Linked DNA regions of Rhodopseudomonas sp. BAL398. The protein of the gene in region 1 interacts with the protein of each later gene in a pairwise test. Links are inferred from orthologs where the notes say so. Each region holds a gene or a part of one and is shown on either strand. Other genes may lie near its edges.

Region 1 (16,289 bases):
GGCCTCGACGAAATCGATCGTCTTCGGCGACCACGGCGCGCCGCGCTTGTGCTTCACATGCGCCTGCAATTCGGCGGCGTCGTTGTTGGCGCCGGCTTTCAGCACCACGAAGGCCTTCACCGCCTCGCCCCATTTGTCGTCGGGCACGCCGATCACCGCGGCGGAGGCCACCGCGTGATGCGCCATCAGCGCGTCCTCGACCTCGCGCGGATAGATGTTGAAACCGCCGGAGATGATCATGTCCTTGGTGCGGTCGACGATATAGAGATAGCCCTCGTCGTCTTTCACCGCGACATCGCCGGTGTGCAGCCAGCCGCCGCGAAATGCCTCCGCGGTGGCCTCGGGGCGCTTCCAGTAGCCATCCATCACCAGCGTGCCGCGGACGCAGATTTCGCCGGGCTCGCCGATGCCGACCTCACGCATCTCGGAATCGAACAGCTTGACGTCGACCAGCGGATTGGGCCGTCCGCAGGAGCCCAGCCGGCCCGGCTTTGAATCATTATGATCGACCTTGCGCATCGAAGTGATGACCTGCGGCGCTTCGGTCTGGCCGTAGAGCTGCACGAAGATCTTGCCGAAGATCGCCATGCCCTCGCGCAGCCGGTCCGGCGACATCGGCGCGGCGCCATAGACGATCATGTCGAGCGAGGACAGATCGTATCTGGCGCGGATCTGCGGCGCGTCGATCAGCGCGTAGATCAGGGTCGGCACCAGGAACGCCGCGGTGATCTTCTCCTCGGCGACCACGGCGCAATAGGCCTCCGCCTCGAAGCCCTGCACCAGCCGAACGAAGCCGCCGCGCATCATCACCGGATAGACCGTGACGCCGGCGGCATGGCTGATCGGGGTGGCGGCGATAAAACGGATCTCGGCCGGCCAATCCCAGTCCGAATAGAGCAGCACCGCCATCGTGGTCAGCGCCCGATGCGGGATCATTACGCCCTTGGAGCGGCCGGTGGTGCCGCCCGTATAGGCCAGCCAGGCGATCTCGGAGGTTGAGCTTTCGTCCACCAGAGGCGCAGCTTCGACCTTGTCGAAGCCGTCCAGCAGGTCGCGCGCGCCGTCGACCGCGCCGAACGACAACAGATGCTTCAGGCCGGGCACGCGGCCGCGGATGGCGAGGCCGCGCGCGGCGAATTTGCCGCTTTCCACGATCAGCGCGTCGATTTCTGCGTCCTCGATGATGAAGGCGTGATCGTCCTCGGCGGCCATCGGGTGCAGCGGCGTGTAGCGCAGCCCCATCACCATCGCGGCCGAAATCGCCGCCCAGGATTCGGCGCGGTTGCCGGACAGGATCGACACGGCGTCGCCCTTGTTCAGCCCGATGCCGCGAAACAAGGTGATGAAACGGCCGACCGCCACGCCGAATTGACGGTAGCTCCAGCGCAGACGGCCATCGGCCAGCGCCGGCCGGTCGCCGAAGCGCGCCACCGCGTTGACGATCAGGCTGCCGCCCGTTCCACCGCTGTGATAGGCATTCATATTGTATCCCCCCTTTGTCGCCGGCCTTCTTGCGGAGGCTTCGGCAGAAACCCGATGTCGATCGATGACAATCGACGGCTATGGCGGCCGTTCGCGCGCTGCCATCCAAGCCAGCGCCAGATACGCCGCCAGCAGCAGCGCTTCCAGCGACACGACGATCAGGCTGCCGCCATAGATCGCCGGAAACATCAATTCGATCACCGCCATCGACACCACGGCCGTCAGCCAGACCACCGCGCCCCATGGCGTCGCCAGCCACAACCCGACAGCCGCGACCAGTTCGATCACCGCGAAATACACCGTGGCGGTCTGCCAGGCCATCGCCTGACCTTCAAAGGCATCGTCCTCGCCGCCGACGAAGCCGGTGATCTGCGCCCAATGGAACAGCCCCTTGATCAAGGACAGCGCCGCCATCACCCGCAGGAACAGCACCAGCCGCCGGGTCCAGTCATTGTCATGGGTGTCGGCGCGCGCCGTCGAGATCGCCGCCACCGAAACCGCATGGTCCCGCGGCGTCTGTTCGCGCGATGGGGTCTCAGACATGGGTTTTTTGGCCCGTCGGGGTGATTTGTGAAAGCATCGCGGAGTCTTGGCCCGGCGGGACGGCGAAATCAATCACCCAGAACAATCCGCCGGATCGGCACCGGCAGCCAGTCGTCGAGCTGGGATCGTGGAGCTGCGGTCGCCGAACTGTGATCGGCCGACAATCGACAGTTGCGCCAAATCAAGACCACGGTGACGCGACACTGACAAAGTGCTAGCTGGAATGAGTCAAAATAGACGGCCTGCGAGGAGTGTTGGCACCATGGCGATCAAATTCGGGCGTCCCATCGAATTGCGAGACACGCGGCCCGCCGCCGCACCGGCGCTTGACCTGGTGGTCCGCCCCCGGCGCAACCGCAAATCGGAATGGGCGCGGCGGCTGATCCGCGAAAACGTCCTGACCACCGACGATCTGATCTGGCCGATGTTCGTCATCGACGGCCACAATCAGCGCGTGCAGGTCGCCTCGATGCCCGGGGTCGAACGGCTCAGCGTCGACCAGATCGTGCGCGACGCCGAGCGGGCGATGAAATTGGACATCCCCTGCATCGCGCTATTCCCCTTCACCGAGCCGTCGTTGCGCGACGAGTTCGGCACCGAAGCCACCAATGCCGACAATCTGGTGTGCCAGACGGTGCGCGCCATCAAGAAGGAATTCCCCGATCTCGGCGTGCTGTGCGACGTGGCGCTGGATCCCTTCACCAGCCACGGCCATGACGGGCTGATCGCCAACGGCAAGATCCTCAACGACGAATCGGTCGAGGTGCTGGTGCGGCAATCGCTGGTGCAGGCCCAGGCCGGCTGCGACATCATCGCGCCGTCGGACATGATGGACGGCCGGGTCGGCGCGATCCGCGCCGCGCTCGATGAGGCCGGCTTCCTCGACGTCCAGATCATGGCCTATGCGGCGAAATACGCCTCGGCGTTCTACGGCCCGTTCCGCGACGCCATCGGCTCCTCCAAGGCGCTGACCGGCGACAAGCGCACCTATCAGATGGACAGCGCCAATTCCGACGAGGCGCTGCGGGAGGTCGAGCTCGACCTCGCCGAGGGCGCCGACATGGTGATGGTGAAGCCCGGCATGCCCTATCTGGACATCATCCGAAGGGTCAAGGACACCTTCTCGGTGCCGACCTTCGCCTATCAGGTGTCGGGCGAATACGCGATGATCGCCGGCGCCGCCGCCAATGGCTGGATCGACGGCGAGCGGGCGATGATGGAAAGCCTGATCGGCTTCAAGCGCGCCGGCGCCGACGGCGTGCTGACCTATTTCGCCCCGCAGGCCGCCGAAAAGCTGCGCACGCTGGCCTGATGGCGGGCCTCGCCCGACGGTTTTGATTGCTTCGAAGTCATCGGCGGCGGGCTTGCAACGGCCCGCCGCCGTCGCCATGTCGAGCCGGATATGGTCTTCGAAGGGAACACAACCATGGCTGATGATGGTCTGCGTGACGGCTGGCGTGGCGAGGATGCCTTTGACCGGCCGCTTCCGTTCGATCCGCGGCTGGAGCCGGAGTTGTTCCAGGGCGTACTCACCAAGCGGGTGTTTTCGTTCCTGATCGACCTGGTGGTGCTGTCGCTCCCGGTGATCCTGGCGGTGGTGTTCATCGCGGTGTTCGGAGTGGTGACGCTGGGGCTGGGCTGGACGCTGTTCTGGCTGGTATCGCCCGCCTCGGTGATCTGGGCGGTGGTCTATTACGGCGCGACGCTCGGCGGGCCCTATTCGGCGACGATCGGGATGCGGGTGATGGGGCTGGAGATGCATACGCGCACCGCTGAACCTGCCTATTTCGTGCTCGGCGCTGTCCATGCGGTGCTGTTTTGGCTGTCGATCTCGATGCTGTCTCCGTTCGTGCTGCTGGTCGGCCTGTTCAACGGCCGCCGCCGGCTGCTGCATGACATCGTTCTGGGAACCGTGGTGATCAATGCCTCGCCCCAGCCCCAGCCGGTCCGGTCGTACTGAGCGATTGACCGCCGCGATTCGCGGGGCGATGCTGTGCCCGGCTGGAGGTTGACGGACCAAACGTGACCCAACACTCGCGCGACACACCGCAATTCTACCTGACGGCGCCCTCGCCCTGCCCGTATCTGCCCGGGCGGCACGAGCGCAAGGTGTTCACCCATCTGGTCGGCAACAAGGCCGGCGAGCTCAACGACCTTTTGACCCATGGCGGATTCCGGCGCAGCCAGTCGATCGCCTATCGGCCGGCCTGCGACCAGTGCCGCGCCTGCGTCTCGGTCCGGGTCATCGCCGACGAATTCCGCACCTCGCGCAATCTGCGCAAGAACCTGACCCGCAATGCCGACATCGTCGGCGAGCTGCGCAGCGCGGTGCCGACCTCGGAGCAATATTCCGTGTTCCGCGCCTATCTCGACCAGCGCCACCGTGACGGCGGCATGGCCGACATGACCGTGCTGGACTACGCGATGATGGTCGAGGACAGCCATGTCGAGACCCGGATCATCGAATATCGCAAGCGCAATATCGACACCGGCATCACCGGCCGCGGCGGCGAGCTGATCGCGGTGGCGCTGACCGACGTGCTCAATGACGGGCTGTCGATGGTGTATTCGTTCTTCGAACCGTCCGAGCAGGCCCGCTCGCTCGGCACCTTCATGATCCTCGACCACATCGCCCGCGCCCGCCGGCTCGGCCTGCCTTACGTCTATCTCGGCTACTGGATCGAAGGCTCCGCCAAGATGGACTACAAGGGCCGCTATCTGCCGCAGCAGCGGCTCGCCCCGTCAGGCTGGCTGCGGGTCGACGCCGATGGCGGCACCGAGACCGAACCGCAAGATTGATCGCCAAGGCTGATCGCAAAAGCTGATCGCCAAAACCTCGTCGATCATGCTGCTATCCAGATCGTGCCGCGCTCCGTCGTCCCACCAGCCCGAAAGATTGCTATCATGTCCGCCCCCGGCAGCACCGCCACGACGACCAGCAGCGCCGAATTCGTGTGGCGCCCGATGCAGGCGGTCGATCTTGCCGCTGTCCAGGCGATCGCCGACCGCGTCCATCGCGACTACCCCGAAGACCAAAGCGTGTTTGCCGAACGTTTGGCGCTGTGTCCCGGCGGATGTCATGTGCTGGAAAGCGCGGATCAGCGCTACGGCTACGTCGTCAGCCACCCATGGCGCTACGCCGACCCGCCCAAGCTGAACCAATTGATCGCGCCGCTCCCCACCCAGCCGTCGACCTATTACATCCACGACATTGCATTTTTGCCGCAAGCCCAGGGCCGCCAGGCCGCGTCCAGGATCGTTCGCGAACTTCTGATGCTGGCCACGCAGGCGGGCTTGCAAAACGCCAGCCTGATCGCGATCAACGGCTCGCAGCCATTCTGGGCGCATCTGGGCTTTCGCGTCGCGGCGCAGGACGCCTTGCGGGACAAGCTCGCCAGCTACGGCGCCGACGCCCGCTTCATGGTTCGGGACCTGCCCGCCTGATCAGCCGATAAAGTAGTCGTGAACCAGCTTCGCATTCAGCGCGATGATGATGACGGCAATCACCGCCGCCGCAGCGGTGACCCAGCGCGGCGCCACGAACACGCCCATCTTGTCGCGGCTGGCGGTGAACATCACCAGCGGCACGATAGCAAATGGCAATTGCAGGCTGAGCACCACCTGGCTGAGGATCAGCAATTGCCCGGTGGCTTTCTCGCCGGCCCAGATCGTCACGCCCACCGCCGGCACGATCGCGATCATCCGGGTGATCATCCGCCGCAGCCATGGCGCGACCTTGATGTTGATAAAGCCCTCCATCACGATCTGCCCGGCCAGCGTCGCGGTGATGGTGGAGTTCAGCCCGCAGGCCAGCAGCGCGATGCCGAACAACGTCGGCGCCAGCGCCGAGCCGAGCAACGGTGCCAGGAAGGCGTGGGCCTGATCGAGCTCGGCGACGTCGGTCTTGCCGGCGACGTGGAAGGTCGCGGCCGCCAGAATCAGGATCGAGGCGTTGATGACGAGCGCCAGACACAGCGCGATCGCCGAGTCGATATTGGCGAATTTGATCGCCTCGCGCTTTTCCGGAATGCTGTCGCCATAGCCGCGGGTCTGCACCAGACCGGAATGCAGATACAGATTATGCGGCATCACCGTGGCGCCGATGATCCCCAGCGCGAGATAGAGCATCGCCGGATTGGTGACGATCTGCGTGGTCGGTGCGAAGCCGCGCAGCACCGCGCCCCAATTCGGATCCGCCATCGCGATCTGGACCGCAAAACACGCCGCGATCACGCCGAGCAGCGCCACCACGAAGGCCTCGATCCAGCGAAAGCCGAAGGCCTGCAGCGCCAGGATCAGGAACACGTCGGCGGCGGTGATGATGACGCCGATCTCGAGCGGAATTCCGAACAGCAGATTGAGCCCGATCGCGGTGCCGATCACTTCGGCCAGGTCGGTGGCGGTGATGGCGATTTCCGCCGAGATCCACAGCGGCCACGAGGTCCAGCGCGGATAGGCGTCGCGGCAGGCCTGGGCGAGGTCGCGCCCGGCGCCGACGCCGAGTCGTGTGCACAAGGACTGCAGCACGATCGCCATGATGTTGGACAACAGCGCGACGGTGAGCAGCGCGTAGCCGAATTTCGAGCCGCCAGCGAGCGAGGTGGCCCAATTGCCGGGGTCCATATAGCCGACCGCGATCAGATAGCCCGGCCCCAGAAACGCGACCAGCTTGCGCCAGAATGATCCGTTCCGAACCGTCGGCACCGAGCCGAACATATCCGCCAGCGACGGCACTCCCCGATCGCTACGCCACCCGCCGGGCGGGCGCTCAGCAGGCTGCGGCGGCGATTCAGGGTCCAAAGTCCGGGTTTTCGCGTCCATTTTCGCAATCTGAATGAAGTCTTGGCTTAATGCAACTAATTTGCATGTGCAGAATGCAGAATTTGCACATCAGTTCCGGGCCGCGCCTTCTTTAACTTTAGATCAAGGACATAGCCCAGCGCTTTGATGTGACGCGCCAAGCGCGCGTTTTTCCGGTGCTCCCGTGTTCCCGGAAAACGGGTGGCTGTCCCCGCCGATCGGTAGCCATGGTGGCTTGAATGCAATCCAGGACCCAGCCATGACGCCGACGCCTCCCGACCTGTTGCCGCCCGGCTTCGCGCGGCTCGCCTGGTCCAATCTGGCGGCGCAATCGGCCGAGCAGATCGCGCTGGCGGCGGCGCCGATCGTCGCGGTGCTGCTGCTCGGGGTCGGCGAGGCCCAAACCGGCCTGCTGCAGACCGCGCTGACCCTGCCCTTCGTGCTGTTTGCGATTCCGGCCGGCCTGCTCGCCGACCGGATCGCGCGGCGCTGGCTGATGGCCGGCGCCGAGGCGTTGCGGGCTGCGGCGCTGCTGACGGTGCTGGTGCTGATCGGGCTCGGCGCGCTGACGCTGCCGCTGCTGGCGCTGCTCGGCTTTGTCGCGGTGTGCGGCACGGTGGTCTACAGCGTCGCGTCGCCGGCTTTGGTGCCCGCTTTGGTGCCGGAGCGCTCGCTGGCCGCCGCCAACGCCCGGATCGAACTGGCACGCACCATTGCCTTTGCCGGTGGCCCGGCGCTCGGCGGCATGCTGGTCGGATGGCTCGGCGCCGCGCCGGCCTTCGGCGTCGCCGCCGCGCTGTCGATCATCGCGGTGGGGCTGCTCGCCGGCATCGCCGAACCGGCGCGTGAACCCGTGCCGCCGCGCCATCCGTGGCGCGACATCGTCGAGGGCGCAGCATTCGTGGCCCACCATCCGCTGCTGCGGCCGGTTTTCGTCACCCAGCTGATCTTCAACACCGCGTCGTTTCTGATCCTCGCCGTGTTCGTGCCCTATGCGGTGCGCCGCCTCGGCCTGTCGGCGACCGGGATCGGCGTCACGCTGTCGATGTATGGCGCCGGCATGGTGGTGGGCGCGCTGCTGGCGACACGGGTGATGCGGCGGCTGGCCTTCGGCACCGTGGTCGGGCTCGGCCCGGTCACCGGCTTCGTCGCCGCTTTGGTGATGGCGCTGACCACGCTGATCCCCTTGCCGGCGCTGGCGGCGCTGAGTTTCTTCCTGCTCGGGGTCGGGCCGATCCTGTGGGTGATCAGCACCACCACGCTGCGCCAGGCGGTGACGCCGCCTTCCCTGCTCGGCCGGGTCTCGGCGATCAACATCATGAGCTATGGCGCGCGGCCGGTCGGCGCCGGGCTCGGTGCCCTGGTCGGAGGCCTGTGGGGCGCCGAGATCTGTCTCTATCTGGCAGTGGTCGGCTTCGCCGCCCAGGCGCTGGTGATCCTGCTGTCGCCGGCGGTCAGCCTGATCGAGCAGCCGGCCGCGGTCGGCGCAATGGCGCTGCCGCGCGGCGCCTGAACGCCCGGTCGCGCGGCAACGTCGGTCTTTACGAACGCTGATTAGATGATGTACATCATCTTATCAGCGGAGCCAGAGCATGACCGACCAGGCCATACCCCCGACCGTAGCAGCCTCCCCCGTGCAGGCTGGCTCGATCCCGTTGCAAATCGCGGTTCTGGCTGCGCTGGCGGCGATGGGAACACTGGCCACCAACATCCTGCTGCCGTCGCTGCCGCAAATAGCGGCGTCGCTGCAGGTCTCGACCGCGTCCGTCACCGCCTCGATCACGGTGTTCCTGGCGGTGTTCGCGCTCGGACAGCTCGCGGTCGGCCCGATCTCGGATCGCTACGGCCGCCGTGTCCCGGTATTGGCCGGCTTTGTCATCTTCATTGCCGGCAGCATCTGGTGCGGCCTGGCGAGCGATCTCACCGGGTTGCTGATCGGCCGGGTGATCCAGGCCGCCGGCGCTTGCGCCACCTCGGTGCTGTCGCGGGCGATCGCCCGCGACCTGTTCAGCGGCCCGGCACTTGGCCGCGCCATGGCGTTGATCATGATCGCGATGGCGGCGGCGCCCGGCTTCTCGCCGCTGCTGGGCGGCGCGCTCGATCATTATTTCGGCTGGCGCGCGGAATTCGTCTTTGTCGCGCTGTTCGCCGCGGTCGCAGCATGCGGCTATGCGGCGGTGCTCGGCGAGACCCATCGCTCAACGCGGATCGCGCTCAATCCTGTGGCGATCACCCGCGCCTATTACGGCCTCGCCACCGACCGCCGATTCCTGGTGCCGGCCGCCACCGTCGGCCTGGTCATGGGCGGGCTGTTCGCAATGTTCTCGGCAGCGCCGCGGGTGCTGATCGAGGGGCTGCGCTTCACCCCGATCGCGCTCGGCCTGTTCTTCGCCGGCACCGTGCTGATCGTGTTCGGCGCCGGCATGCTGGCGACAAGGCTGGCGCCGCGCTTCGGGCTCGACCGCGCCATCCAGGCCGGGCTGTGGCTGGCCGTGGCCGGTGCCGGCGCGATCCTGCTGGTGGCGCTGGTCGACGGTCGCTTCCTGCCGTTCCTGGCGGCGGTCTCGCTTTTCCTGCTGGGGATGGGGATCGTCAATCCGCTTGGCACCGCGCAGGCGCTGTCGCCGTTCGGCGACAAGGCCGGCGCCGCCTCCGCCTTGCTGGGCTTCTGGCAGATGATGGGCGCCGCGGTCGGCGTGTGGCTGGCTGCCGTCATCCATCCCGACGCGATGACCGGGCTCGGGCTGGTGCTGGCCGGCGGCTGCACGTTGGCGCTGCTGCTCTACGCCATGCGGCGTCGCGCGGCATAATCCGAGCCCTTCGATTTTCCCGCTTTCCTTGCCGACGATTTTCGCGCAGAACGCCGCCATGGCAGACGAAAACGGCGACGGAACGGTGCGCGGCTTTGTGCGGTGGGCGATGAAGCCGCCGCAAGCCTATGTGATCTATCTGATCGCCCTGGTGCTGGTCGGCGGGTTGTCGTTCTATGCCGGCTCGCTGAAGCCGAAGCTCGGCGCCTATGTGGTGCCGCAATCGGCCGTCCACCCAGCTGCCAAATAGCTGAGCGAGTTGAGCTGCGTCACGACCGCGTTGCCAGAACGACGCCCGCCAGCGTGAACAGCAAGGCGACGAGCTGGCCCCAGCCCAGAGGCTCGTGCAGCGCGATCGCCGAGGCCACCACACCGATCACCGGCACCGCCATCGTTCCGATCGCCGCCACCGCGGCCGGCAGCCTTGCGAGGGCGGCGAACCAGCAGACATAGGCGATGCAGAACTGCACCAGGGTCATATAGGCCATCAGCGCCCAGCCCATCGCCGACAGCGCCGCGATCCGCGGACTTTCGAATATCAGCCCGGCCAGCGCCACCGGGACGCAGCCGATCCCGATCTGCAGCGCGCTGGAGGAAATCAGCGGCAGGTTCAGCGGCAGCCGCTTGGCGGTGACGGTGCCGAGCGCGAAGGCAAACGCCCCAACCAGCACCATGATGATGCCCGGCAGCTTCGCCATGCTGGCGGCCATGCCGTTGCCGCCCATCAGCGCCGCGATGCCGGCGAACGCCATCAGCATTGCCAGCGCTCGCGTCAGCGACATCCGCTCGCCGAGCATCAGCCAGGCCAGCAGCGAGGCCCACACCGGCATCGTATAGGCGATCACCGCGGCCTCGGAGGCCGGCAGATACAGCAGCGCGATCCCCATCAGCGTCATCCAGGTGGTGACGTTGAGGAACGACGACAGCAGCAACCTGCCCCATTGCCCGCGCGGCACGCGCAGGCTCTGCCCCCGCGCCAGCGCCAGGATGGCGAGCAGCGCGCCGCCGGCGACCCCGGTCAGCCCGCGCGCCGACATGGGCGGCCACTCGGTGAGAATCTCTTTCATCACCGGCCAGTTCAGCCCCCAGGCGACCGAGGTGATGGCCAGGAACGCCAGACCGGCGGGCGCAATTGGCGCTCGCGCGCGTGGCATGTGTTGATCTGTCATGGGAAGCCGGTGCGAGGAACCTGCGCATCATGCCGGTATTGAGATCCGCGCACCACCCGAAAACGAATCGTTGGGCGCCGTTTGCTCCACCGCCCGAACCGGCGAGTCGCCGCCCGGTCGTCTTGGCAGGCCCGACTCGCCGCCATTGCCATGGAAAAACGCGCCGTTCCGCCATGTCTGGCCGCCGCCGTCCTTCCCGGAAAACGATACCGCCGCCTCGCCCGCCTGAGTCGCTCCTTGGCAACCCCGCGCGACGAAAAAATACCTGCCTGTGAACAGCGGGTGTAGGTCGGTTTGGAACCGGCTTTGCGGATTTTTTGCGCTTCCGATTCCATGAGGACTCACCGATACTTGGCCACATCAGGACGCGGCCAGGCCCCCTGTTTTCCCGCACTTTCCACCATATTTAGTATTTGATTCAGAAAGTCGCACTAGTTCTTGACGGGTGCGATGGAGTCGGCCTAGTTTTGGTGCGTCCAACGCGGGTTGTTTTGGGTCCCGCCGGACGTTCCCAGAAGGGTAGCAAACAAGCCAACTCCGTGAGCCGTCGCGGCAACGGAGTGTGGGCTTGTCGTCGCCGCGAAACGGAGTGTTTGAGCCGACAAAAGTGAGCCGGGTAACGGCTCCAAAACGCGTGCAAGGCGTTGAGCAGCATGTCCCCGGACACCCCGAGCCAAGCTCGGGCGGGCGTGCGCCAGAAGAGAAACAGGGCCGGAATACCGGTCAGAGCCGCGAACAGGCGTTCGCGAATTTGAACTCAGCGGGCCGCATATGATGCGGGTCCGATCTATGAATGGGGCACGAGATGAAGATCGAACGGCGCTACACCAAGGACGGCCAGTCACCCTATGCCGAGATCCAGTTTCGGATGACGACCAGCGAGATTCGCAATCCCGATGGCTCGGTGGTGTTCCGCCTTGAGAACGTCGAGGTGCCCGATTCCTGGTCGCAGGTCGCCTCCGACGTGCTGGCGCAGAAATATTTCCGCAAGGCCGGCGTCGCCGCGCGCTTGAAGAAGGTCGAGGAAGAGACCGTACCGTCCTGGCTGTGGCGCTCGGTCCCCGACACCGAGGCGCTGGCGCATCTGCCGGAGAAGGAGCGCTTTGTCAGCGAATTGTCGTCCAAGCAGGTGTTCGATCGCCTCGCCGGCTGCTGGACCTATTGGGGCTGGAAGGGCAGCTACTTCACCTCCGAGGAGGACGCCCACGCCTTCCATGACGAGCTGCGCTACATGCTGGCCAAGCAGATGGTCGCGCCGAATTCGCCGCAATGGTTCAACACCGGACTGCACTGGGCTTACGGCGTCGACGGCCCCGGCCAGGGCCATTTCTATGTCGACTGGAAGACCGGCAAGCTGACCAAGTCGAAATCCTCTTATGAGCACCCGCAGCCGCATGCCTGCTTCATCCAGGGCATCGAGGACGACCTCGTCAATGAGGGCGGCATCATGGATCTGTGGGTCCGCGAGGCGCGCTTGTTCAAATACGGCTCCGGCACCGGCTCCAACTTCTCGCGGCTGCGCGGCGAAGGCGAGCGGCTGTCCGGCGGCGGCAAATCCAGCGGCCTGATGAGCTTCCTGAAGATCGGCGACCGCGCCGCCGGCGCCATCAAGTCGGGCGGCACCACGCGCCGCGCCGCCAAGATGGTGGTGGTCGACGCCGACCATCCGGATATCGAGACCTATATCGACTGGAAGGTGAAGGAAGAGCAGAAGGTCGCCGCGATGGTGACCGGCTCCAAGATCAACCAGAAGCACCTCAAGGCGGTGATGCGCGCCTGCGTCAATTGCGAGGGCTCCGGCGACGATTGCTTCGATCCCGAGAAGAATCCGGCGCTGCGCCGCGAGGTCAAGCTGGCGCGCCGCGCGCTGGTGCAGGACGCGATGATCAAGCGCGTCATCCAGTTCGCCAAGCAGGGCTACAAGGAAATCGACTTCCCGACCTACGACACCGACTGGGATTCCGAGGCCTACCTCACCGTGTCGGGCCAGAACTCCAACAACTCCGTGTCGCTGAAGGATGATTTCCTCCGCGCGGTGGAAACCGATGGCGACTGGGATCTGATCGGCCGCACCAACAAGAAGGTGATGAAGACGATCAAGGCCCGCGACCTGTGGGAGAAGATCGGCTACGCCGCCTGGGCGTCGGCCGATCCCGGCCTGCACTTCAACACCACGATGAATGACTGGCACACCTGCAAGGCCTCGGGCGACATCCGCGCCAGCAATCCGTGCTCGGAATACATGTTCCTGGATGACACCGCCTGCAATCTGGCCTCGGCCAATCTGCTGACCTTCTACGACACCACCGCCAATGTGTTCGACATCGGCGCCTATGAACATCTGTGCCGGCTGTGGACCGTGGTGCTGGAAATCTCCGTCATGATGGCGCAGTTTCCGTCCAAGCAGATCGCGGAGCTGTCGTACGAATTCCGCACTTTGGGCCTCGGCTTCGCCAATATCGGCGGGCTGCTGATGACCATGGGTCTGTCCTACGACTCCAAGGAAGGCCGCGCGCTGTGCGGCGCGCTGTCGGCGATCATGACCGGCACCAGCTACGCCACCTCGGCCGAGATGGCCAAGGAGCTCGGCCCGTTCCCCGGCTACAAGAAGAACGCCAGCCATATGCTGCGCGTGATCCGCAATCATCGCCGCGCCGCGCATGGCGAATCCCGCGGCTATGAGGCGCTGGCGGTGTCGCCGGAGCCGCTCGACCAGCTGTCCTGCCCGCTGCCCGACGCCGTCGAGCGCGCCAAATATGCCTGGGACCAGGCGCTCGAACTCGGCGAATTGCACGGCTATCGCAACGCCCAGACCACGGTGGTCGCCCCGACCGGCACCATCGGCCTCGTCATGGATTGCGACACCACCGGCATCGAGCCCGATTTCGCGCTGGTGAAGTTCAAGAAGCTCGCCGGTGGCGGCTATTGGAAGATCATCAACCGCGCGGTGCCCGCCGCTCTGCGCATCCTCGGCTATCCGGAACACCAGATCGCCGAGATCGAGGCCTATGCGGTCGGCCATGGCTCGCTCAGCAATGCCCCGGCCATCAATGTCGCGACACTGAAGGCCAAGGGCTTTACCGACGAGGCGCTGAAGAAGGCCGAGGCCGCGCTGCCGACCGCCTTCGACATCAAATTCGCCTTCAACAAATGGACTTTTGGCGAAAATTTCCTGCATGACGCGCTGAAGCTCGACCCCGAAGCGATCGCGGCACCGAATTTCGACCTGCTGGCCGCGATCGGCTTCTCCAAGCGCGAGATCGAAGCCGCCAACATCCACATCTGCGGCGCCATGACCATCGAGGGCGCGCCGCATCTCAAGCCCGAGCATTACAGCGTGTTCGACTGCGCCAATCCCTGCGGCAAGGTCGGCAAGCGCTATCTGTCGGTCGAAAGCCACATCCGCATGATGGCGGCGGCGCAGCCCTTCATCTCGGGGGCGATCTCCAAGACCATCAACATGCCCAACGACGCCACGGTGGAGGATTGCAAATCCGCCTATCTGCTGTCGTGGAAGCTGGCCTTGAAGGCCAACGCGCTGTATCGCGACGGCTCGAAACTGTCGCAGCCCCTGAACTCGCAGCTGATCAGCGACGACGACGAGGACGAGGACGGCATCGACGCCTTCATGGAGAAGCCGATGGCGGCCCGCACCGCGGCGCTGTCCGAAAAGGTGGTGGAGCGGCTGGTCGAGCGCATCGTGGTGATGCGCGAACGCGAGAAGATGCCGGACCGCCGCAAGGGCTATACGCAAAAGGCCGTGGTCGGCGGCCACAAGGTCTATCTGCGCACCGGCGAATATGATGACGGCCGGATCGGCGAGATCTTCATCGACATGCACAAGGAAGGCGCGGCGCTGCGCTCCTTCATCAACAACTTCGCCATCGCGGTGTCGCTGGGCCTGCAATATGGCGTGCCGCTGGAGGAATATGTCGACGCCTTCACCTTCACCCGCTTCGAGCCGGCGGGTCCCGTGCAGGGCAATGATTCGATCAAATACGCCACCTCGATCCTGGACTACGTGTTCCGCGAACTCGCTGTGAGCTATATGGGCCGCTTCGACCTCGCCCATGTCGATCCGACCGAGACGCATTTCGACGCGCTCGGCAAGGGCGTCGCCGAAGGCAAGTCGCCGGAGGTGCCGAGCAACAAGTACCTGTCGAAGGGCCTGACCCGCTCGCGCACCGACAATCTGGTGGTGATGCGCGCCGACGCCCGCCCCGCGGCCCCCGCCCCGGCCACGGGCTCCGCCCCCGAGACCAATCGCGGTGGCCTCACCTCGGTCGCCTCCTCGGCCCGCGTCGCCGACCAGGTCGAAGGCGTCACCGCGCTGAAGCAGGAAGCCGACCACGATCTGTCGCCGACCGAAAAGTTGGAAGCCCTGCAATGGAGCCGCACCGGCGCCGCCCAGGCCCAACCCGCCGCCACCAAAGCCACCCGCCGCGCCGAAGCCAAAGCACGCGGCTACGAGGGAGATTCGTGCGGAGAGTGCGGGAATTTCACGCTGGTCCGTAACGGGACCTGCATGAAGTGCGATACGTGCGGCAGCACGACGGGGTGTAGCTGAGCAAAAAGTAATGAGGAAGGCCGCCGCTCGCTTAAAGCAAAGCGAGCGGCGGCCTTCCTCAGAGAGCGAAACGCTGGGGAAAAGTCAAAAAACCAGGTTCCGACATCGAACAAAGGGTGATCAGCGATATATTGTGAGCTAATAGACCAATGATTCGTCCAGACCCAAAAACACCAATGCCGAGGCGCTAACCTCGGCATTGGAACCCGTGAAGCACAGTTGAAGTACTTACGGGGGCACCGAGAAAGCAATCGCTTCCTCTCAGTCGCATGAGCAGTTAAGCGATTCGGTCGTCCGGCGTCTAGCGGAGCTTCAACGTTTTCCAGCGCCATCTGGCGCGAAGGAGCAACGTCTATGCCAAAGTATACCCGCAACTCCGGCAACGATTGGAAGCCCGCCGAAGTCGAACAGCTTCGGCAGGAAGCGAAGCACAATACGCCGACTCGCGTAATCGGTCTCCATCTTGGACGGACTGAAAACGCCGTGCGCAATCGCGCCTCGCAAGAGCGCATCTCGCTGAAGCCAACCAATCAGTCTCCATACAATCGGCAGAAGTAAGAAAGTGGGGGGCACCCGTTGCTCCCCCACTTTTGTTCAAGTCTGCAAACACATGGAGAGATCATGCTTCAGAGATTATTCGGCAACTCCATCGTCCGCGAGATCCAAAGTGACCTTCTTGCCGACAGCACCGTACTTTCGAACGTGCTCAGAAAGGCGCGTTTAGCGGCCCGCAAGTTAGATCTCGCCAAATTTGAAAAGTGGATCGCAAGTGAATCAGATGGATACAAGAACACGACATGGAACGATTTGCCTAAATACAGGACGATCGGGGCAATCCCGCGCTTTTTTAATCCATATAGAGGCTGGTGCCCAATCATTATTGAGGACCCCCAGTTGTATGAACTTTGCCACAGAATT
Region 2 (14,070 bases), 2.9 Mb from region 1 along the record:
AGCAGCGCGTCGCCCGAACTCTTGACCGCCTTGGCATAGGTGACCTGCTCCGGGGTCAGCGCGGTGTCGAGCAGCAGACCGCTCATGCCGATGATGCCGTTGAGGGGGGTGCGAATCTCGTGCGACGCCATCGCCAGAAATCGGGATTTGGCGCGGTTGGCGGCATCGGCCAGGTCGCGGGCCTCGGCCAGCGCGCGTTCGGTCTCGGTGCGGTCGGTGACGTCGCGGCCGACGCATTGCAACTCGGCGGGTTGCCCGGCATCGGAGCGGGTGAGGCCTTCGCGCCAGGCGATCCAGCGCGAGCCGGTCGCGGTGCGGATCTCCTGGTCGTGGATCCGGGTGCCGTTCGGCTCCAGCTTGGCGTCGCCTTGGGTCAGCACCGGAAGGGCGAAATGGCTGCCGATCAGGTCGGCGCAGGAGCGCTGCGCCAGCGCGCAATAGGCGTCGTTGACGAAGGTGATGGCGCCGTCGCCGTCGCGCAGCACGATCAGGTCGCCCTGGGATTCGAACAGGCCGCGGGCGCGTTGCTCGGCTTCCTGCAATTCCCAATTGCGATCCACCAGCGCTTCGTTGTGCAAGGCAAGTTTGCGCTGCGCCCGGCGCAGCCAGCGCATCCGCATGCTCAGCATCGCCAGCGCGACGCAGGCCATTGCGAACAGGAAGCTGGCGCCGATCGCGAAGGCGTGGGGATCATAGCCGGAATTCGGCGACCGACTGGCGGAGATGAACCCATAGGCGCCTCCGAACGTGGCGGAGAACACGATGAACGAGCGGAAAGTGAAAATGAGCCGGGGATAGCGCCGTGCCATTCGGCGCAATCGTGATTTGAGTCGCAATACGCGTCGCATCCTGGGCCCTCAACCGTCGGCCGCAACATTGCCGGGTCGACATTGCAAAGTGCTTGATCACCGCAATGTTTGGCAGGCGCCCGTGCCAATACGGTTGATCGAACGTTAAGAGCCGCCAGCGATCGAGGCGGTGGTCATCCGCGAGTCCGCGTCCTCGGCGCCGACCACCAGCGCCGCCGCATCCTGCGCGGTGAAAGCCTGCGAGCTGACGTAAACCCGATAATCGGCATTGTTGTCGCGGGTCAGATAGATCAGCGGGGCCGCATTGGACCGCGCCGTGATCGCGACCAGCCGGGTTGCCGCCGTGACCCGGCAGGCCTCGCTGTCGGTCGCAGCCGAATCGTCGGTGACGGCGAAATCCGCGGCGGCGGCATCGTCAACGATCTGAACCCGAACAGTGGCGAGCCGCGGATCGTCGGTGAAGCCGACGCGCCGTTGCGCCTGCCAAACCGAGGACGTGAGCTGGACCGAATGATCGCCGAGCACGATGCAGGGCGCGGGGCCGGGCATCAATGTGCTGCGTGCGAACACGCCGGCAATCAGCAACGGAATGGCCGAGGCGAGAATCTTGAAACGCAACATGACGCGTTACTCTGCATGGCGGCCCGATACGCAGGCCTATGGTTTGCAGAGGGTAAACAAAAGTCGTTACCACGAAGTTGACGTGCGGATGGCCGTTAACCACGCGCGCTCAGGCGGCGCGCTTGAGGTCCTCGGCCAGCGCGCGATAGGACAGCGCCTCGGCCAGATGCAGCCGGCCGATGGTGTCGGCGCCAGCGAGGTCGGCCAGCGTGCGGGCGACGCGAAGGACACGATGATAGCCGCGCGCCGACAGCCGCATGGTTTCGGCGGCGTCGCGCAGCAGCTTGAGGCCGGCCTGATCCGGCTGCGCGATGGTCTCCAGCACCGAAGCGGGCGCCTCGGCGTTGGTGCGGATCTGCGGCAGGCCGGCTGCGAGATAGCGTGCGCGCTGGATGTCGCGCGCCGCGGCGACGCGGGCCGCGACCTCGGCCGAACCTTCCGCCGCCGGCGGCAGGATCAGATCCGCGGCGGTCACCGCCGGGACTTCGATGCGCAGATCGATGCGGTCCATCAGCGGCCCGGAAATCCGCGCCTGGTAGTCGGCGCTGCAGCGTTCCAGCCGGCCGCGCTTGCAGGCATAGCCGGGCTCGTAAGCATGGCCGCAGCGGCAGGGATTCATCGCCGCGATCAGCATGAAGCGGGCCGGATAGGTGACGCGATGATTGGCCCGCGACACCGCGACCTCGCCGTTCTCCAGCGGCTGGCGCAGCGAATCCAGCACCCGGGCGTCGAATTCCGGCAGCTCGTCGAGGAACAGCACGCCCTGATGCGCCAGCGACACCTCGCCGGGCCGGGCGCGGATGCCGCCGCCGGTCAGCGCCGCCATGCTGGCGGAGTGATGTGGCGCGCGGAATGGCCGCCGCGCGGTCAGCGCGCCGTCGCGGATCTCGCCCGCGACCGAGGCGATCATCGACACTTCGAGCAATTCGGCGGGCTGCAGCGGCGGCAGGATCGAGGGCAAGCCTCGCGGCCAGCATCGACTTGCCGGCGCCGGGCGAGCCGATCATCAACAGATGATGCCCCCCGGCCGCGGCGATCTCCAACGCGCGCTTGGCGCTTTCCTGGCCTTTGATATCGCGCAGGTCGAGCGGCGAGGGCTCCGCCTCATGGACGCGCGGCTGCGGCCGGCCGAGCAGTTGCGTGCCCTTGAAGTGGTTGGCGATCTGGATCAGCGAATTGGCCGCGATGATCTGGATGTCGGGACTGGCCCAGGCCGCTTCCGAGCCGCAGCTGGCGGGACAGATGAGCCCCTCATCGCGGGCATTGGCGGCAATCGCCGCCGGCAGCACGCCGGCCACCGGCGCGATCGAGCCGTCGAGCCCCAATTCGCCGAGCACGGTGAAGCCCGCCAACGCATCCGCCGGAATCGCGCCGATCGCCGCCATCAGCCCGAGTGCGATCGGCAGGTCGTAATGGCTGCCTTCCTTTGGCAGGTCGGCCGGGGCCAGATTGACGGTGATGCGTCGCGCCGGCAGCGCCAGACCGGAGGCGATCAGCGCCGAACGAACCCGTTCGCGCGCTTCCGACACCGCCTTGTCGGCGAGGCCGACGACCGCGAAGGCCGGCAGGCCCGGAGATACCTGGACCTGCACATCGACGGTCCTTGCCTCGATGCCTTCAAACGCCACGGTGGAAACGCGCTGGACCATGCTATGCTCCGCTGCGGCGAAATTATCCCAAGGCGCCGGGTCTCGCAAGAACAATTCAGGAACAGTCGTCCGTCCCGCGTCGTTTGGGAGACGTGGAAGGCGGCGCTTGACGACACCTAAATACCTTGCCTCGACATTAAATCTTAAAGATTCACTATGCAGGCTTAGTCCCGGTCTTTCTTGCTGGCTCGATTCAAATCCATGTCCGATCAATCTGACCAGCCACCGGTTTCCAGCGACGCCGAGGTGATCGCCGCCTTGCGGGCACAGCTGCAGGATCAGGCGGAGAAGCTGCGCGAACAGACCGCGTTGCTCGCCCATAGCCGGAAGATTTTCGATCGCGCCTCGGCCGCTGCACGAATCGGCGTGTGGGAGTGCACCCTGCCCGACGAGACGCTGGTGTGGACCGACGTGGTCTATGACATTTTCGATCTTCCGCGTGGATCGGAGCTCGAACGCGGCGAAATGCTGAAATGCTATCCGGACGACTCCGCCAGGGAACTGCACAAGCGGCGCAGCATCGCCATCGAGCAATGCAGCGGCTTCAGCCTCGATACCGAGATCGTGACCGTCAAGGGCAACCGGCGCTGGATCCGGATCACCGCCAGCGTGGAATCCGTGGACGGCGTCGCGGTCCGCATCTTCGGCATCAAGCAGGACATCACCGACGAGAAGATTCTCGCCGACCGCAATCGCTATCTCGCCGAGGTCGATGCGGTCACCGGGCTGGCGAACCGCAGCCGGTTTCAATCCGTGCTACTGGAAGAACTCGATCCCAACGCGGACGCCGGCAAGCCGTTCGGCGCGCTATTGTTGATCGATCTCGACGAGTTCAAGGCGGTCAATGACAGCTTCGGTCACGCCGTCGGCGACGAATGCCTGAAGCAGGCCGGGCAACGCATTCGCAGCGCCTGCGGTGACGCCAGGCTGGTGGCGCGAATCGGCGGCGATGAATTCGCGGTGATTCTCGGCGCCCGTCTGCAATTCGCGGACATTTCCGAAGCCGCCCGCGCCATCGTCGAGAAGATGCGCTCGCCGATCGCCTTGCACGGCCACCGGCTTCAGCTCGGCGTGTCTGTCGGCATCGCGCTGGTGGACGGCTGCACACCCGACCAATTGTTCATGATGGCGGACGCAGCGCTCTACGCCGCCAAAGCCGCCGGCCGCAACACCTTCCGGATTCACAAGCCCGGAACGGGCAGGACGTTCGCGCCTGTCGTGACGCCGCCCAGGAGCGGACCGGCGTCGGTCCGCGCCTGAGCGTGGAAACGGCGGAGCGCTCATCTTCGCTTGGTTTCGATCACGTCCCAGATCATCGCCGCGACATCGGGGCCGCCGAGCTTGGCGATGGCGCGGATCCCGGTCGGCGAGGTGACGTTGATCTCCGTCAGATGGCCGTCGATGACGTCGATGCCGACGAACAGCAAACCGCGCTCGCGCAGATGCGGCCCGAGCCGGGCGCAGATCTCGCGTTCGCGCGGGCTGAGGTCGGTCGCAGCCGCTGCCCCGCCGCGCACCATGTTGGAACGCAGATCGTCCTGCGCCGGCACGCGGTTCACGGCGCCGGCGAATTCGCCGTCGACCAGGATGATGCGCTTGTCGCCATGCTTGACCTCGGGAAGAAAGCGCTGGATCACCCAGGGTTCGCGGAATGTCACCGAGAACATGTCGTAGAGCGAGCCGAAATTCATGTCCTGCGGCAGCACCCGGAACACCGCGGCGCCGCCATGGCCGTGCAGCGGCTTCATCACCACCGCGCCGTGCTCGGCACGAAACGAATTGATCTCCTCGAGGTCGCGGCTGATCAGCGTCGGCGGCATCAGGTCGGCGAAGTCCATCACGAAGATCTTTTCCGGCGCGTTGCGGACACTGGCCGGATTGTTGACCACCAAGGTCTCGGGATGGATCCGCTCCAGCAGATGCGTGCTGGTGATGTAAGCGAGGTCGAACGGCGGATCCTGGCGTAGCAGCACCACGTCGAAGCCGCGCATGTCGGTGCGCACCGTTTCGCCGAGGGTAAAGTGGTCGCCCAGCTCGTCGCGCACGCTGAGCGGCTGGACATTGGCGACGACGTCGTTGCCGCGCAGCGATAATTTGTCGGGCGTCAGATAGGACAGCGCGTGACCGCGCTTCTGTGCCTCCAGCAACAGCGCGAATGTCGAATCGCCGCGAATGTTGATTCGCGCGATGGGGTCCATCTGGACGGCGACCTTCAATGTCATGCTGGATATCCGGGGTTCTTGATGATGGGGGAAGGCGATGCGGCGGTGATCGGCGTCAGCTGCTGGCGTCGAAGGCCGCGGGGAGATGGCGGGGGGCGTGGTTCGGCGCGATCAGCAGCGCGTCGAATCGCAGCTCGCAATCGGCATGTTCGGGATGCGCCATCAGCCAGGCGCGGGCGGCGTCGATGATGCGTTGTTGCTGGCGCGGCGTCACCGCATAGGCGGCGTCGTCGAGCCGGGCGCGGGCCTTGACCTCGACGAAGGCCACCAGATTGTGGCGCTGTGCCACCAGGTCGATCTCGCCATAGCGGGTCTTGAAGCGCTGCGCCAGAATGCGATAGCCGTCCGCCAACAGATGCGCCGCGGCGCGGGCTTCGGCGGACAGGCCGGTGCGAAAGGCGGCGACGCGTTCCGGAGCTGCGGCGCGCGGCGGCATTGCTGACTGTTTCCTAGCCTTCGCCATCGCCGTCCTCGGCTTCGCCCAGTCTGGTCAATTCGAGCGCACGGGCATAGATCTCGCGGCGTGGCAGTCCCGACGCTTCGACGGTTTGCGCCACCGCGTCCTTGACGCTGTTATGCTTCAAGGCCGCGCGCAGCAATTCGTCAAGTTGATCGGGCGCCATCCCGGCATCGACCGCCGGGGGGCCGATCACCACGACGAATTCGCCGCGGGTCTCGAGCGCCGCGGCACCCTGCGCCAATTCGGCGATCGGACCGCGCCGCACCTCTTCATGCAGCTTGGTGAGTTCGCGGCAGACCGCCGCCTCGCGCTCGCCCATGATCTCGGCCAGGTCATGCAGGCTCTTCTCGATCCGGTTGCCGGATTCGAACAGCACCAGCGTGGCGTCGATTCGTGCCAATTCGGTCAGCCGGGCGCGGCGGGCGCCCTGCTTGGAGGGCAGAAATCCGTCGAAGAAGAACCGGTCGGTCGGCAACGCCGCCACCGCCAGCGCGGTCAGCACCGAGGACGGCCCCGGCAACGCGATCACCTGATGCCCGGCGGCGCAGACTTCGCGCACCAGCTTGAAGCCGGGATCGGAAATCAGCGGCGTGCCGGCGTCCGACACCAGCGCGACCGAGCCGCCCTGCGCCAGCTTCTCCAGGATCTTCGGCCGCGCCATTGTGGCGTTGTGTTCGTGATAGGGTTTCAGCATCGCCGCGATGCCGTATCGTTCGGTCAGCCGATGGGTGATTCGGGTGTCTTCGCAGGCGATGACATCGACCCCGGCCAGGGTCTCGAGCGCGCGCAGGGTGATGTCGCCGAGATTGCCGATCGGGGTTGCCACCAGATGCAGGCCTGGCGCCGCGCGCGGGGCGGACAGCACGTGGCCGGCGACCAGGAATGTCCGGGCGGGCGCCGTGGGCTCCGCAGTCGGGGAGATGGCAGGTTTGGTTCGCATCGGCGCAATCTAGAAGGATTTCCACAAAAGCGCACAGCGGAATTGCGCGATTGGGCCCGGAAGCGTAAACTTTTGTTTTGGTTAATCATTCGCCGATATTTTGGTGACGTCGAAAACCATCTCCGGATTCTCGGGGGTTGAAAACCGGGCCGACCACGGGTTGGCCGATGCAAGAGAAGCCATGGTGAATTCGCACGATCCGAAAGCGCAAGGCCTGCGAACGACGCGTCGGACGGCCGTCGGGCTCATCCTTGGCGCGCCGCTGCTCGGCGCCTGCGCCGGGGTCCAGCAGTCCTTCACCGGTCCGTTCAGTCAGGAAGCCGCGCCAGCGCCCGCGCAGCAGCCGCTCTCGGTCGGCAACGGCAAGGTCAAGGTCGGGCTGCTTCTGCCGCTGTCGGCGCCGGGAAATGCCGGCGTTGCGGCGCAATCGATGAAAAATGCCGCCGAGATGGCGCTGGCCGAGTTCCAGAATCCCGATATCCAGCTGCTGATCAAGGACGACGCCGGCAATCCGCAGGGCGCCCAGGCCGGTGCCCAGCAGGTGCTCGACGAGGGCGCCGAGATCATTCTCGGACCGCTATTCGCGGCCTCGGTGCCGGCCGCCGCCCAATTGGCGCGGACGCGCGGGGTGCCGATGATCGCGTTTTCCACCGATTCGAGCGTCGCCGGTCGCGGCGTCTATCTGTTGAGTTTCCTGCCGGAATCAGACGTCAACCGGATCGTCACCTATGCGTCCAGCATCGGGAAGCGCTCATTCGCGGCATTGTTGCCGGCCAATGCCTATGGCTCCGTGGTCGAGGCCGCCTTCAAGCAGGCCGTCGCCCGCAAGGGCGGCCGGGTCGTGGCTTTCGAAAAATACGGTGCCGACCGCGCCGGCCCGGTGCGCAATGTCGCACAGGCGCTCGGCAGCGCGGATTCGCTGTTGCTGGCCGATGACGGCGACGCGCTGGTCTCGGTGACCGATCAGTTGACTGCCAGCGGCGCTAATCTTAAGCGGGTGCAATTGCTCGGCACCGGCTTGTGGGACAATCCGCGGGTGCTGGCTGCGCCGGCCTTGCAGGGCGGCCTCTATGCGGCGCCGGATCCATCCGGTTTCCGCGCCTTTTCGGCGCGCTACCGCGCCAAATACGGTCAGGACCCGGTGCGCACCGCGACGCTGGCCTATGACGCGGTCGCGCTGGTCGCGGCCTTGGCCCGAACCCAGGGTACCAAGCGATTTGCGCCCGAAGTGCTGACCAATCCGTCGGGCTTTGCCGGCATCGACGGCCTGTTCCGGTTCCGTAACGACGGCACCAATGAGCGTGGCCTGGCGGTGATGCGCGTGGAGACTGGCGGCGCCCAGGCTGCGGCCGGTTCGCCGAAGAGTTTCGGGGCGTAATACCAACGCACTTTGCCGTTGACTCATCAATTTGGTCATGGCCGGGCTTGTCCCGGCCATCCACGTCTTTGATCCGGCATTGCTGTCAAGGCGTGGACGCCCGGCACAAGGCCGGGCACGACGAACGAGAGGCAACGACCGTTGATATAACGCTGCTCAGGCCGCCAGGTCAGCCACCACCGCGTCGAGCACCGGGAAGCCGGATTGCGTCACCCGCAGCCGGCCATTGCTGTCGACCACGATCGCGCCTTCGTCACGCAGCACCGCGATCCGGGCCGGATCGAGTGCGCGGCCGCTCAGCGCCTGATAGCGCCGCGGATCGATGCCCTCGGCCAGTCGCAGCCCCATCAGCAGGAATTCGTCGGCCCGCTCTTCGCTGTTGAGAACATCGTCGACGATGACGCCATGACCGCCGGCCTCGACCCGCATCAGCCAGGCTTCGGGCCGTTTCTCGGTGGCGATGGCGTGGCGCGCGCCATTGATATCGAGCCGGCCATGGGCGCCGGGGCCGATCCCGGCATATTCCTGGCCGCGCCAATAGACCAGATTGTGTTTGCAGGCCGCACCCGGCCGGGCGTGATTGGAGATCTCGTAGGATGGCAGCCCGAGTTCGGCGCAGACGTCCTGCGTCACGTCGTAAAGCACCCGCGCGGTGGCCTCGTCCGGGATCTTCAATTTGCCGGCCCGGTGCAGCGCGAAGAACGGCGTCTCGGCCTCGATGGTCAGCTGATACAGCGACAGATGTTCGGCCGCCTGCCCGATCGCCTGGCGCAATTCGGCTTCCCACATCGCCGGAGTCTGGTCGGGACGGGCATAGATCAGGTCGAATGAATAGCGATCGAATACGCTACGCGCGATCGCGACCGCGTCCATCGCCTCGCGCGCGCTGTGCAGGCGCCCGAGCGCTTTCAGCGAGGCGTCGTCGAGCGCCTGGACGCCGAGCGAGACCCGGTTGACGCCGGCGGCGCGATAGCCGCGAAACCTCGTCGCCTCGACGCTGGTCGGATTGGCTTCCAGCGAGATCTCAGCATCGGGCGCGATGCGCCAATGCTTGCCGATCGCGTCGAGAATCGCGCCGACGGTTTTCGGCTGCATCAGCGACGGCGTGCCGCCGCCGAGGAAGATCGAGGATACTTCGCGTCCCGGCGTGCGCGCAGCGGTGGTCTCGATCTCGCGGGCGAAGGCGCGGGCAAAGCGCTCCTCGTCGATCGGGGCATGGCGAACGTGGCTGTTGAAATCGCAATAGGGGCATTTCGACAGGCAGAACGGCCAGTGGATATAGACGCCGAAGGCGGTGTCGGGTGAATTTGTCATGGCCGGGCTTGTCCCGGCCATCCACGCCTTGGTCGCCGCCAAGGCGTGGATGCCCGGCACGAGGCCGGGCATGACGAATTGTAAAAGGCGCCGCTCACAGGCAGATCTCCGCCAGTTTGACGAAGGCGCGGGCGCGGTGCGACAGGCCGAGCCCAAGCGGCGGCAGGCCGTGCTTTTCGATGCTGGTCATCTCGCCGAAGGTGCGATCATGGCCGTCGGGCAGGAAGGTCGGATCATAACCGAAGCCGGCGGTGCCGCGCGGCGGCCAGACCAAGGTTCCTTCGACCCGTCCCTCGACTTCCTCGACATGGCCATCTGGCCAGGCGACGCACAGCGCCGAGACGAAATGCGCGCTGCGCTGCCCCGGCTTGGTGGCGCCGCGCTCCTGCAGCAGCCGTTCGATCCGCATCATCGCGGCGCCAAAATCCTTGGTCTCGCCGGCCCAGCGCGCCGAATAGATCCCCGGCGCGCCGTCGAGCGCATCCACCACCAGGCCGGAATCATCAGCGAAGGCAGGCAGTTGCGATGCCTTGGCGGCGGCCTGCGCCTTGATCGCCGCATTGCTGCGGAAACTGTCGCCGGTCTCGTCGGGCTCGGCGAGGCCGAGCTCGCCGGCCGAGATGGCCTCGATGCCGTAAGGCGCCAGCAATTCGCGCATCTCGGCGAGCTTGCCGGGATTATGGGTCGCGATCACGAGCTTGCCGCTGATTCGACGATACATGATCAGCCCAGGCTAGCAGGTTGCGGTGGAACGGCGCGACAAGGATGGCTCACGCCACCGCCATTTTCTGCAGATCGACCAGCCGGGCCACGCCCTTTTTCGCCAGCGCCATCAGCGCCAGGAACTCGTCCTGCGAAAACGGTACCTTTTCGGCGGTTCCCTGGACCTCGATGATACGGCCATCGCCGGTCATGACGAAATTGGCGTCGGTATCGGCCTCGGAATCCTCGGCATAATCCAGATCCAGTACTGGAGTACCGTTGTAGATGCCGCAGGAGATCGCCGCGACATTGTCGCGAATCACATTGCCGGTGCCCTTGAGCATGTTGCGGCTCTTCATCCAGGCGATGCAGTCGGCCAAAGCCACCCAGGCGCCGGTGATCGAGGCGGTGCGGGTGCCGCCGTCAGCCTGGATCACGTCGCAATCGACGGTGATCTGGCGCTCGCCGAGCGCTTCGAGATCCAGCGTCGCGCGCAGCGAGCGGCCGATCAGCCGCTGAATTTCCACGGTGCGGCCGTTCTGCTTGCCGGCGGCGGCCTCGCGACGGGTGCGTTCCAGCGTGGCGCGCGGCAGCATGCCGTATTCGGCGGTGACCCAGCCGCGGCCCTGCCCCTTCAGCCACGGCGGCAGCCGCTCTTCCAGGGTAGCGGTGACCAGCACATGGGTGTCGCCGAATTTCACCATGCAGGAGCCCTCGGCATATTTGACGACACCGCGTTCCAGCGATACGGCGCGCAATTCGTCTGGCGCACGGCGGCTTGGCCGCATGGGGAATCCTCCGAAAATACAGGAAAAGCTGATCTCGCGGTGCTTTTAGGGGGCCAGCGCCGCAGCGGCAAGGGCCGCGGCCGGCAATCGGCGTAATGCCTGCTTGTAACCGGACCCCGGCATCGACAAATTAGCAGCTTCACGGAGGTTCTCCTTGGCTCATCACGAACACATCGGCCTGATCGCCCCGAATGCCGGGCTGGCGCAGCTCAACGAGCGGTCGCGAGAGATCTTCCGGCAGATCGTCGAGAGCTATCTGGCCACCGGCGAGCCGGTTGGTTCGCGCAACATCTCGCGCCTGATCACGGTGCCGCTGTCGCCGGCCTCGGTGCGCAATGTGATGTCGGATCTCGAGCAGCTCGGCCTGATCTATGCGCCGCACACCTCCGCCGGCCGGCTGCCGACCGAGCTTGGCCTGCGATTCTTCGTCGACGCGCTGATGCAGGTCGGCGATCTGACCGAGCCGGAGCGGCAATCGATCCAGGCCCAGCTCAATTCGGTCGGCAAGGCGCAGTCGGTCGAGGCGGCGCTCGGCGAGGCGCTGACGCGCTTGTCCGGCCTGACCCGGGCGGCGGCGGTGGTGCTGACCGCGAAATCCAATTCACGGCTCAAACACATCGAATTCGTCCGGCTCGAGCCGGAGCGCGCGCTGGTGGTGCTGGTGGCCGAGGACGGTCAGGTCGAGAACCGGGTGCTGATGCTGCCGCCGGGCGTGCCGTCCTCGGCGCTGACCGAGGCTTCGAATTTCCTCAATGCGCGAATCCGCGGCCGCACCTTGGCGGAGGCTCGGCTCGAACTCGAGACCATGCTGACGCAGGACCGCGCCGAACTCGATCAACTGACCCAGAAGGTGATCGCCGCCGGCATCGCCAGCTGGTCCGGCGGCGACACCGACGACCGCCAGCTGATCGTGCGCGGCCACGCCAATCTGCTCGAGGATCTCCATGCGCTCGACGATCTCGAACGGGTGCGGCTGTTATTCGACGACCTCGAGACCAAGCGCGGCGTCATTGATCTGCTCGGCCGCGCCGAGCGCGCCGAGGGGGTGCGAATTTTCATCGGCTCGGAGAACAAGCTGTTCTCGCTGTCCGGCTCCTCCACCATCATCGCGCCCTATAGTGACGGCGCCGGGCATATCGTCGGCGTTCTGGGCGTGATCGGGCCGACCAGGCTCAATTACGCGCGGGTGATCCCGATGGTGGATTACGCCGCCCGGATCGTCAGCCAGATGCTCGGCGGCTGAGCCCGGACGCCCGCCGCGCTTGATTTTGGCAGCGCAAACACGATATCCCGGCAAGCCCACCCCATCGATCGAGATCAATTTTCAGAAGGTAGCGTGATGACCGATTCCAACGGACAGAAGGAAAACCTCGAGCAGGCGGCGCAGGCTGCCGAGCCGGTGGTCTCCAAGCCGTACATCATGCCGGACGATCCGGAAGAAGGGGCGAACGAAGCGCTGGTCCGCGAGGCCGCCGAAGCCCGTGACAAGATGTTGCGAACGCTGGCCGAGATGGAAAATCTGCGCAAGCGCACCGCGCGCGAGGTGGCCGACGCCCGGACCTACGGCATCGCTGCATTTGCGCGCGACGTCGTCGACATCGCCGACAATCTGCAGCGCGCGCTCGACGCGGTGCCGGCGGAAGCCAAGGCTTCGGCCGATCCGGGCCTGAAAGCCCTGATGGAGGGCGTCGAATTGACCGAGCGGTCGATGCTCAATGCGCTGGAAAAGAACGGCGTCAAGAAATTCAATCCGCAGGGCGAGAAGTTCGATCCGAACTTCCAGCAGGCGATGTATGAGGTCCCGGATTCCACGGTTCCGCCCGGCACCGTGGTGCAGGTCGTGCAGGCCGGTTTCACCCTCGGCGAGCGCGTGTTGCGTCCCGCTCTCGTGGCGGTGTCGAAAGGCGGGCCGAAGCCGGCACCGACGACCGATACCGAGGCCTGATTTCAGCAGCCTGGGTCAGCGCGGCTCTAGGCCGTCGCGCACCGCTCGAAACCGCGGGAACGCCTTCGACCACTGGTCCCGCGGCGAACTGGCGATAATCCGGATCGCGACGTTGCCGCCGCCGAATCGCAGCCATTGCACCACCCGAACCGGGGTGTTGTCCTTGCCGCTGACGGCGTCGATCCGGGTCTCGTAGCCGGGGGCACCGTCGATCCGCACCGGCTCGGACATCGTAATGCGGCCCTCGCGCAGGCCGGGGATGAGGCCCGCCGATTGCTGTGCGAACCGGCCGCGATCCTCCGATCTTTCCGGCGCCGAGCCGATCAGGCCCAGCACTATGAACGGCGCGGCCTCGACGCCGGTTTCGTCATCGCCGTCGGCCAGCAGCAGCGCCGCCCCGGGCGCCAATGTCCGCACCGTCTTGAACCCGCTCAACTCGCTGACCTTGAACGGCATCAGCGCCAGCTGCTCGGCGACAGGAACCTGCTGGCGCACCGCCACGGTGGCGAACATCCGCTTCACGGCGTCTTCCGAATAGGTCTTGGTCTCGGAATCGGCGATCTGCACCGCGACATAGCCGGAAAACGTTTTGCCGCCCGACACGATCAAGGAGTAGCGGCGGACTTTGTCGGGGCCGGCCTTGCCGTCCTCCGCGGAATAATAGCCCGGGCCGGCGGCGGTTGCGATGCTCTGCGGCTTGACCGCGCCGGCATCGGCAGGAGCCGCCTTGGAGGCCTCCTCCACTTCGGCGAAGGCCTTCGCAGGCAGCTCCGCCAGCAACACTTTGACGCCATTGTCCGGGCTCTCGAAGCCGACAAAGGTCGACGCCGGAACCAGCCCGTCCATCGGCGTCATCCCGACGCGGATGCCGCGCGGATAGGTCGGATCGGCGGCGAAGGCCGGGCTGACGGCGGCGGATAGCAGAACAAACGCGACGAGACGTGCAATGTGTTTCATGAATTTCTACTGAGTTTGCATTGCGGCCGTTCGATGGTCGCGATCTGCATGTCATTCGCGACAAATACGATTGCCGCAACTCCCATGGTTTCCTGACCGGGGTGCCAGATCAAGCTTTGAAAGCGCGGCCTGGCACGAATGTCGGCCTCCGGGCTGGTGTATTTTGGTGCGGCGCGGCAAGCTCGTCGCGGCCGATCGAACCGATCGGGCCGACCCAGCCGCCGATCGAGCCGGCTCAGCCCGCAATGATTTCGTGAACCAAGCGCGCCACGGTCCTTGCGGGCC

Evidence for each region.
Region 2: the proteins of RBJ75_RS06680 (region 1) and grpE interact in binary tests that used the Escherichia coli proteins (3 or more experiments, as listed by UniProt). The link is inferred for Rhodopseudomonas sp. BAL398 from one-to-one orthologs.

Annotation. Positions count from the first base shown.
Region 1 is NZ_CP133111.1:1,393,027-1,409,315, forward strand. The notes cover bases 4,659-7,568. They hold RBJ75_RS06680 (Nramp family divalent metal transporter), read right to left. Parts: upstream 6,847-7,568; coding sequence 5,470-6,846; downstream 4,659-5,469. Other genes in these bases: RBJ75_RS06670 (arginyltransferase), read left to right, coding at 4,659-4,824; RBJ75_RS06675 (GNAT family N-acetyltransferase), read left to right, coding at 4,930-5,469; RBJ75_RS06685 (MFS transporter), read left to right, coding at 7,085-7,568. Outside these bases: RBJ75_RS06650 (AMP-binding protein), read right to left, coding at 1-1,482; RBJ75_RS06655 (DUF6163 family protein), read right to left, coding at 1,561-2,025; hemB (porphobilinogen synthase), read left to right, coding at 2,288-3,337; RBJ75_RS06665 (RDD family protein), read left to right, coding at 3,452-3,985; more of RBJ75_RS06670, read left to right, coding at 4,048-4,658; more of RBJ75_RS06685, read left to right, coding at 7,569-8,338; RBJ75_RS06690 (multidrug effflux MFS transporter), read left to right, coding at 8,418-9,635; RBJ75_RS06695 (hypothetical protein), read left to right, coding at 9,694-9,885; RBJ75_RS06700 (DMT family transporter), read right to left, coding at 9,905-10,804; RBJ75_RS06705 (vitamin B12-dependent ribonucleotide reductase), read left to right, coding at 11,610-15,371; RBJ75_RS06710 (hypothetical protein), read left to right, coding at 15,726-15,929; RBJ75_RS06715 (hypothetical protein), read left to right, coding at 15,993-16,289. UniProt on the Escherichia coli protein: H(+)-stimulated, divalent metal cation uptake system. Involved in manganese and iron uptake. Can also transport cadmium, cobalt, zinc and to a lesser extent nickel and copper. Involved in response to reactive oxygen.
Region 2 is NZ_CP133111.1:4,299,548-4,313,617, forward strand. The notes cover bases 11,125-14,025. They hold grpE (nucleotide exchange factor GrpE), read left to right. Parts: upstream 11,125-12,222; coding sequence 12,223-12,828; downstream 12,829-14,025. Other genes in these bases: hrcA (heat-inducible transcriptional repressor HrcA), read left to right, coding at 11,125-12,126; RBJ75_RS20360 (hypothetical protein), read right to left, coding at 12,844-13,785. In the rest of the region: RBJ75_RS20295 (ATP-binding protein), read right to left, coding at 1-848; RBJ75_RS20300 (hypothetical protein), read right to left, coding at 954-1,430; RBJ75_RS20310 (sensor domain-containing diguanylate cyclase), read left to right, coding at 3,281-4,339; gshB (glutathione synthase), read right to left, coding at 4,360-5,301; RBJ75_RS20320 (YraN family protein), read right to left, coding at 5,357-5,764; rsmI (16S rRNA (cytidine(1402)-2'-O)-methyltransferase), read right to left, coding at 5,751-6,701; RBJ75_RS20330 (penicillin-binding protein activator), read left to right, coding at 6,883-8,079; radical SAM family heme chaperone HemW, read right to left, coding at 8,236-9,393; rdgB (RdgB/HAM1 family non-canonical purine NTP pyrophosphatase), read right to left, coding at 9,488-10,114; rph (ribonuclease PH), read right to left, coding at 10,164-10,883; more of hrcA, read left to right, coding at 11,038-11,124. UniProt on the Escherichia coli protein: Participates actively in the response to hyperosmotic and heat shock by preventing the aggregation of stress-denatured proteins, in association with DnaK and GrpE. It is the nucleotide exchange factor for DnaK and may function as a thermosensor.